Regions from separate parts of the Pararhizobium sp. LjRoot238 genome, predicted to be linked through region 2. Evidence: riboswitches for the same ligand, from Rfam matches in the RefSeq annotation. Region 2 holds a riboswitch; the other holds the start of a gene.
What was found. Region 2 has a riboswitch for S-adenosylmethionine ahead of ACSQ3F_RS03580 (O-succinylhomoserine sulfhydrylase). Riboswitches for the same ligand answer to the same signal wherever they lie in the genome.
Positions count from the first base shown of each region.

Region 1: linked by a shared signal. The riboswitch ahead of metA (homoserine O-acetyltransferase MetA) and the one ahead of ACSQ3F_RS03580 (O-succinylhomoserine sulfhydrylase) in region 2 are both predicted to bind S-adenosylmethionine.

Region 1 is NZ_CAXUPP020000001.1:1,577,186-1,581,456, forward strand. It holds gene ACSQ3F_RS07805 (aldose epimerase family protein) at 1-975, opposite strand, end outside; gene metA (homoserine O-acetyltransferase MetA) at 1,120-2,046, opposite strand; SAM riboswitch at 2,120-2,197, opposite strand; gene ACSQ3F_RS07815 (SRPBCC family protein) at 2,275-2,757, opposite strand; gene ACSQ3F_RS07820 (SRPBCC family protein) at 2,789-3,256, opposite strand; gene ACSQ3F_RS07825 (SRPBCC family protein) at 3,277-3,750, opposite strand; gene ACSQ3F_RS07830 (ArsR/SmtB family transcription factor) at 3,747-4,097, opposite strand.
Region 2 is NZ_CAXUPP020000001.1:699,146-703,416, reverse strand. It holds gene ACSQ3F_RS03585 (CDP-alcohol phosphatidyltransferase family protein) at 46-666, shown strand; gene ACSQ3F_RS03580 (O-succinylhomoserine sulfhydrylase) at 718-1,902, opposite strand; SAM riboswitch at 1,948-2,026, opposite strand; gene ACSQ3F_RS03575 (2'-deoxycytidine 5'-triphosphate deaminase) at 2,135-3,232, shown strand; tRNA gene ACSQ3F_RS03570 (tRNA-Gly) at 3,300-3,373, shown strand; gene ACSQ3F_RS03565 (hypothetical protein) at 3,728-4,271, shown strand, end outside.

The sequences.
Region 1 (4,271 bases), 880 kb from region 2:
CTCGCCGGGCCGCAGCACGGCTTGCGGGAAATTCGCGTGGTTGACGGCGTCCGGCCAGATCTGTGTTTCCAGGCAGAACCCGGCGAAGGGGCCGTAGCGGCGGCCTTCAAGGCCGGGAACGGGCACGTTCATCTTGAAACCGGTATAGAACTGCACGCCGGGCTCGGTGGTGCGGACCTCCAGCGAAACGCCGGAATTGATGCTGCGCACCAGGGCGATGGACTGCTTGGGGCCGCGCGCATCCGCCAGGCAGAAATTATGGTCGTAACCGATCCTGTCGCCTTCCATCTGGCGGCGCATCGGCGTCATGGCGCGCAGGTCGAAGACGGTGCCCTCGACGGCGCGGATTTCGCCGGTCGGCACCTGCCGCTCGTCCGTCGGCAGATAGTGGTCGGCGGCGATCATCACGTCGTGGCCGAACGTATCGGCCGTGCCGTCAAGATTGAAATAGCTGTGCTGGCAGACATTGCAGATCGTGGCACGGTCGGTCGTGCTCTCGTAGACAACATTAAGCACGCCGCCATCGCTTAACGTATAGGTGCAGGTGACGGTGCAATTGCCGGGATAACCGGCGCGGCCATCGGGATCGGCGATCTTGAGGACGAGACGATCTTCGGTCTTTTCGACGATCGTCCACAAGCGCTTGGCAATGCCATCGCTGCCGCCATGCAGGTGGGTCACGCCCTTTTCGTTGCATTCGAGCTGGTAGGACGTGCCGTCGATCGAGAAGCGCCCGCCGCCGATGCGGTTGGCGTTGCGGCCGGGCGTCGCGCCGAAATAGGGAGAATGGGAAAGATAGTCCTGAAAATTCTCGAAGCCGAGGACCAGCGGTGCTGCGTGTCCGTCGAGGCGCAGGTCCTGGATGACTGATCCCCAGGTGAGGATATGCGCCGTCAGCCCGCCGCCCCGGATGGTCATACGGTGAACCGGCTCGCCGGAGGGGAGATGGCCAAATATTTCAGTTTCTGTCTGCACGGTCATTTTCCTCCACTGGCTCGGCGGCAAACTGCGTCATTTCGGGCGAGGCGGCAACCGAAAAGTCATACAATTCACCGGGTTGATCGCAGGTCAAACACGGTGCGTTGGTGCGTTCAAGCGGCCGGATAACCAGACTTGCCGTCATTTCCGGTCTTTGCCGATATCGGCCGGATCATAAGGTGTCGTCTGGTAGATATCGTTGATCCAGTTGCCGAACAACAGATGCGCGTGGCTGCGCCAGCGGTTCTGCGGCGGCAGTTCCGGATCGTTATGGGGAAAGTGGTTGTGCGGCATCTTGATCGGCACGCCGGCATTCACGTCGCGGAAATATTCGTCCGACAGCGAGGTCGAATCATATTCGACATGGTTGAAGACGTAGAGGCGGTTGCCGGCCTTTTCATGCACGAAGCAGACGCCCATCTCGTCGGATTCCATCAGGATCTCAAGGTCCGGCACCTTCTCGATGTCGGCGCGGCGGACTTCGGTCCAGCGCGATACCGGAATCTGGAAATCATCTGAGAAGCCGTTGAGATAGACCGAGGCCGGGTTGAGATTGTGGTGGCGATAGACGCCGAAGGCCTTTTCCTTCAGCGTGTATTTCGGCACGCGGTGGAAATGATAGATCGCCGCCATGGCGCCCCAGCAGATGTTGAGCGTCGAATGGACATTGGTGTGGGTCCAGTCGAGGATCTGCTGCATCTCCTCCCAATAGGTGACGTCCTCATAGTCCAGCGTCTCGACAGGCGCGCCGGTGATGATCAAGCCGTCGAACTTGCGGTGCTTGACCTCGTCCCAGGTTTCGTAGAAGGCGAGCAGGTGCTCTTCCGGCGTGTTCTTGGCCTTGTGGCCGCCGAGACGGATGAGGGAGAACTCGACCTGCAGCGGCGTCGCCCCGACAAGGCGGGCCATCTGCACCTCGGTCTTGATCTTGTTCGGCATCAGGTTCAGGAGCCCGATCTGCAGCGGGCGGATGTCCTGACGGATCGCCGCGGTTTCGGTCATCACCCGCACGCCCTCTTTGACGAGGGTTTCGAAGGCGGGCAGCGTATCGGGAATCTTGATGGGCATGGGCAACACTCGATCACGGACAAGCCGGCAGAAAGAAAAAAACCGGCAACGAAAAATCGCTACCGGCCCGCTTGCTTGCGCATGCACGGCCCTTTAGCGATTTATTTAACGTGGCTGCAAGCCGGCCGGCCAAATCACCACGAGACGTCTAAATAGCGCCTGTCTGCGCTGGAATCAATATGGGACGCCCGGCTCTGCAAAACGGGCGCCCGATCGCATGTCCTCTGCTCAAGCTGAACGCTTCGCCGGCTCGTCGGCGGCGAGCGAGGCTGCGAGGTTGTCAAGCAGGGACTGGGTCCCGGTCTCGCGCTGGCCGACATTGTCGTGGCCGTCGAGGAAGGCGCCCTGTTCGGTGAAGACGAGCCTCGTTCCCTTGCTGCCCGGCTTGAACTCAACGGTCGCGAGCGACACCGAGAAACGCGTCTCATTGAGGTGCATGTCGTAGCTATAGACGATGCGCTCTTCGGGCACGATATCCTGATAGCGCGCATCGAACGTGTGCACGACGCCATCGGCTGCAGTGATGCTCAGGTGCTCGCCGCCGCCGGTGCGGAAATCGAAGCTATAGCTCTGCGATGTCCAGCCTTCGTGACTGCTGAACCACTGCGCCTTGCGGTCTTTTTCCGCAAAGGCGGCGAAGACGCGGGCCGGTGACGCGTCGTAGTGGCGCGTGATGGTGAAGGTGGCATGGGTTACCGAGCGTTCGGTCATGATGATCTCCTTGCCTGTTTGTCCGTCGTCGTTAGGCTGCGTTGCGCAGCACCTCGATGGCGAGGTTGTCGAGCATTTCGTTCCAGCCGGCCTCATGGTTTTCGGGCCGGTCGTGGCCGTCGAAGAAGACGCCCTGTTCGGTCAGGACGAGCCGGCAGGCCGTGCCCGCCACGATGAACTCGACCGTCAGAAGGCCGGCGAAAAGGCGTTTTCCCTCCGACGTCATGTTTCCGGCCGAGACGATGCGGGCGTTCGGCACGATGTCCTGGTAGACCGTCTCGTTGACGAAGACCGGTCCGTCCTTCGGACCGAAGCGGCTGATGTCGCTGCCGCCGGTGCGGAAATCGAAGCGGTCGTAGGAGACGTCCCATCCCTCACCGGGCGAGCCCCAGCGCAGCAGCGCTTTCGGGTCCGACCAGGCGGCGAATACCCGGAAAGGAGAGGCGTCGTATGTGCGTTCGACGACGATGGTGGAATGTCTGGTGGATCGTTCGGTCATGACAGTTTCCTCCTCTCCGCTCAGGCGGCTGCCGCGTCGCGTTCGAGTTCGCGGGCGAGATGGCCAAGGAGTTCGCGCCAGCCTTGTTCGCGGTCTACCACCTGGTCAAGCCCGTCGAGAAAGGCGCCCTGCTCGGTGAAGACGAGCCGTGTCCGCTTGCCTTCGGGCTTCAGTTCCACAGTGGCGAGCGAGGCGGAAATGCGGTTTTCGCCGATCGTCATCGCGTAGGCGAAGATCATCCGGCTGTCGGGCACGATGTCGTGATAGACGGTGTCGTTATAGATCATCGTCGTGCCGTCCTGGCTGAAACGGCCGGTCTCGCGGCCGCCGACGCGGAAGTCGAACGAATATTCGGCGATCGGCCAGCCATCGGATTTGACGAACCAGCGGTCGCGGGCGGCCGGGTCGGAAAAGGCCTGGAAGACGCGGGCGGGCGCGGCGTCATAGACGCGCTCGATGATGAATGTGGCGTGGGTAACGCTGCGTTCGGTCATGTCTTGCTCCCTTCGGTTTCTTTATTGTCTTCGGCGAGATACTCCCCCAGCGCATCGAGGCGGCGTTCCCACAATGCGCGGCGATCGGAGATCCATTGTTCCGCGAGGCTTAAGACCTGGCGGTCGATCGTGCAGGTCCTGACCCGCCCGATCTTCTTCGACTGGACGAGGCCGCTCAGTTCCAGCACCTGCAGGTGCTGCATCACCGAGGGCAGCGACATGGTGAGCGGTCCGGCAAGCTCGCTGACCGAAGCCGGTCCGCGGCAGAGCCGTTCCACCATCGTGCGGCGCGCCGGATCGGCAAGCGCCTGAAACATGAGATCGAGCTGGTTCGAATGGTTAAGCATATACCTAAGTATCACGATATGGCGAAACGTGCAAGGGATAGTTAAGTGGATTGCTAACTATTGTCAGACGGGACGCGGCCGCTGGCGGGACGTGGTTTTTGCGTGGGAGGTCGCAGCGTAGCTGCGGGTGGGGGTGAACCATTAGATGTCTCGGAGGGTCACCCCACCCCGGAC
Region 2 (4,271 bases):
CGTCAAGAATAATGGACAGCGTAAACTGTTAGGATAGGGCACAGCATGCTCGACGGTCACTTCAGGAAACGGCTTGATCCCTGGCTCGATCGCGCCGGCCGGGCTTTGGTTCGCCGCGGCATCAGCGCGAACACGATCACGATCACGGGCTTTCTGCTCGGATTGGCCGCCGCCATTGCCATCGTTCTCGACGCTTTCGCCTGGGCTTTTATTCTGATCGGCGCAAGCCGGCTCTGTGATGGATTGGACGGCGCCGTCGCGCGCGCGACTAGGAACACGGATTTCGGCGGCTTCCTCGATATCGTGCTCGATTTCGCCTTTTACGGCCTCATCCCCTTCGCCTTTATCCTGGCCGATCCCTATGAAAACGGCGCTGCAGGCGGGCTGCTTCTTCTCTCTTTCTATATCAATGGTGCGAGCTTTCTCGCTTTCGCCGTCATAGCCGAGAAGCGCGGCCTCGCGACGGATGCGCGGGGCATGAAGTCGCTCTATTTCACCACCGGCCTCGCCGAGGCAACGGAAACGATCGCCGTCTTCCTGGCCTTCTGCCTGTTCCCGCATTGGTTTTCGGAGATCGCCGTCGTTTTTGCGCTTATCTGCTTCTACACGGCGCTGTCGCGCATCATGCTGGCGCGGGCGAGCTTCAAGGCTGAAACACAGGCATAGAAAAACGCCCGCATCCGGCTGGACACGGGCGTTCGAAACAAAAGCTGAAAATCAGGCCTTTACGGATTTCAGCGCGCGGGCGAAATCCTCGATCAGGTCCTCGCTGTCTTCGATGCCGGCCGAGAAGCGCACGGTGCCGGGCGAAATGCCGAGCTCAGTGCGGGCTTCGTCCGACAGGTTCTTGTGCGTCGTCGTCGCCGGATGGGTGATCAGGCTCTTACTGTCGCCGAGATTGTTGGAGATCAGCACGATATCCAGCGCATTCTGCAGCGCGAAGGCCGCGTCCTTGCCACCCTTCAGTTCGAAGCAGACCAGTGTCGAACCGCCCTTCATCTGCCGGGAGATGATATCGGCCTGCGGATGATCCTTGCGGCCCGGATAGATCACGCGGGCGACCTCCGGCTGCTCGGCGAGGAAGTCGGCGACGCGCGCGGCATTCTCGCTCTGCTGGCGCACGCGCAGCGGCAGGGTCTCGATGCCCTTCAGCAGCGTCCAGGCGTTGAACGGCGACAGCGCCGGGCCGGTATGGCGGAAATAGTCGTGCAGGTGCTCGTTGATCCATTCCTTGTCGGAGAGGATCACGCCGCCGAGGCAACGGCCCTGGCCGTCGATATGCTTGGTGGCGGAATAGACGACGATGTGGGCGCCGAGTTCCAGCGGCTTCTGCAGGAGCGGCGTCGCAAAGACGTTGTCGACAACGACCTTGGCGCCGATCGCATTGGCGATCTTGGCAACGCCGGCGATATCGACGACTTCCAGCGTCGGATTGGTCGGGCTTTCGAGGAAGAACACCTTGGTGTTCGGCTTGACCGCCTTTTCCCAGTTTTCAAGGAAGCGCCCGTCGATCAGCGTGCATTCGATGCCGTATTTGGGCGCCAGTGTCTCCACCACCCAGCGGCAGGAACCGAACAGGGCACGGGCCGCGACGATATGGTCGCCGGCCTTGAGCTGGCAGAGAATGGCGGCCGAAACCGCCGCCATGCCGGATGCCGTGGCGCGCGCATCCTCGGCGCCTTCCAGCATACACATGCGCTGTTCGAACATGTCGTTGGTCGGGCTGCCGTAGCGGGCATAGATGAAGCCGTCGGTCTCGCCCTTGAAGCGCGCCTCGGCAGCTTCAGAGCTGTCATAGACGAAGCCCTGCGTTAGGAAGATGGCTTCGGAGGTTTCGCCGTGGTTCGAACGGGTCGTGCCGCCATGAACGAGCTGTGTTGCCGGGCGCCAGTTTTTGCTCATCGGATCGTCGCTTTCACAAACAAAAAAACCGGCCGCAAAAGCAAGCCGGTTTCGAACCCGGCCTTTTTAGCTACTTGTTTAACGTGGCTGCAAGCCGACCGGCCAAATCACCACGGGATAAGTCAGTATTTACTGATTAGCCGCGCTTGCGTCAATTCCCGGGAACAAGAAGATATGTCACGGGGACAATTTGGTTTATGACGTGCCGTTTTCGGCAACAAGGAAGATAGCAATGACGAGGGCCACAGGCATTCTAGCCGATCGCGCGATTGCAGCGTTGTTTGATGAAGGGCGTTTGAAGAGCGAAAGCAAGCTGGATATCGATCAGATCCAGCCGGCCAGCCTCGATCTGCGTCTGGGGTCGAAAGCCTTCCGCGTGCGCGCCAGCTTCATGCCCGGACCCAGCCACCTTGTGGCCGACAAGCTTGACCGGCTGAAACTGCACGTCATCGATCTCTCCGAAGGGGCCGTGCTCGAAACCGGCTGCGTCTATATCGTGCCGCTGATGGAAAGCCTCGACCTGCCACCCGGCATGTCGGCGTCTGCCAATCCGAAGAGCTCGACCGGCCGCCTCGACATCTTCACCCGTGTCATTACCGACCGGGCGCAGGAATTCGACAAGATCCCGGCCGGATATTCCGGCCCGCTCTATCTCGAAATCAGCCCGCGCACCTTCCCGATCATCGTGCGCCGCGGCTCGCGCCTGTCGCAGATCCGCTTTCGCATCGGCCACGCGCTTCTCAGTGAAGCCGAGGTCCTCGCGCTGCATGAAAGCGATGTGCTGGTCGCAAGCGAAAAGCCGAACGTCTCCGGCGGCGGCATCGCCCTTTCGATCGACCTCAAGGGGACCGGCGCCGACGGCCTGATCGGCTATCGCGGCAAGCACCACACCGCCGTTGTCGATGTCGACAAGAAGGCCGAGCATGGCATCTTCGATTTCTGGGAGCCGCTCTATAGCCGCGGCCGCGACGAGCTGATCCTCGATCCCGATGAGTTCTACATCCTCGTCTCGCGCGAAGCGGTGCACGTGCCGCCGCTCTATGCCGCCGAAATGACGCCGTTCGATCCGCTGGTCGGCGAATTCCGCGTCCACTACGCCGGCTTCTTCGATCCCGGCTTCGGCCATGCCTTTGCCGGCGGAACGGGAAGTCGCGCCGTGCTCGAAGTCCGCAGCCACGAGGTCCCGTTCATTCTCGAGCACGGCCAGATCGTCGGCCGTCTGGTCTATGAGTACATGCTGGAGCAGCCGGAAGGCCTTTATGGGCTTGATCTCGGCTCCAACTACCAGGCGCAGGGCCTGAAGCTCTCCAAGCATTTCCGATCGGAATAAAAGGCGTCCGTAAAATCGGATGCCACCTTGACAGCCGGCAGCGCTTGGTGAAAACCTAGCAGCCGTTGCGGGTATGATGTAGTGGTAGCTTGTCAGCTTCCCAAGCTGATCGTGCGGGTTCGATTCCCGCTACCCGCTCCACTCTGTTTTTCAGGGCTTTGAGAACGATTTTGATCCTTTGGATTTGGCCGGTTTTACGGCCGGTTTTGTACTTCCTTTTCTTTTTCTGACTCATCGAGCCGGCGAATGATCGCTTCGGTGGCGGCCGCTTGGCTTACCGGGCGGCGGATGATTTTTGCGATGATACGCTCCGGGGCCTCGCGATATAGGCGCGTGCCGCCGTGCCGCGCAGGTCGTCAAAATGCTGTTTTCGGTTGGAGAAGCTAGTTTTGCTGCATTGCAGCAAAGGCAATTAGACGTTATCGTTGGGGCCGGGCCGGTGGATCAGGGACAGGGATTGGTCACAAAAAACCTTGTTATATGTAAGGATATCAGATGCTTGATGCACGCAAACCCAAACCGCAGGACCTGGAAACCATTGCCCGCAGCGGCGGAGTTTTCCGCCGCATGGCAGCACGTGTACCAACCTATCTCACGGATGTGCGGGAGAACCCCGCCTGGCTGCCAATGTTTCTGCTGGCGCGGACAATGCCGTTCCGCAAGGCGCATTGGCTGACCGCCAAACCCGTGCGATCGAGCGCAAGTGCTGCGCCTTCGATGTTCGGCGACCTTCAGGCGGAAGTGATCGCGGCGGAACTCAGACGAACCGGTATCGCTACCGGTCTCACACTGCCTGCGCCGATCCAGGCGGAAATCGCCCGTTTCGGCCACGAAACACCGTGTTTTGGCAACTTCGATCGCAAGGTGGAGTTTCTCGCTGGTGAGCACGCAGACGCCGAGCGGCGTTTTGGCCGCACGATACTGAGCGGCCATCATTTCGAGCGGGTCCTGCAATGTGACGCCGCTTTGGCGGTGCAGCGCGACCCATTGCTTCTCGACGTGGCACGGCATTATCTCGGCGGCGAAGCCAAATTGATCA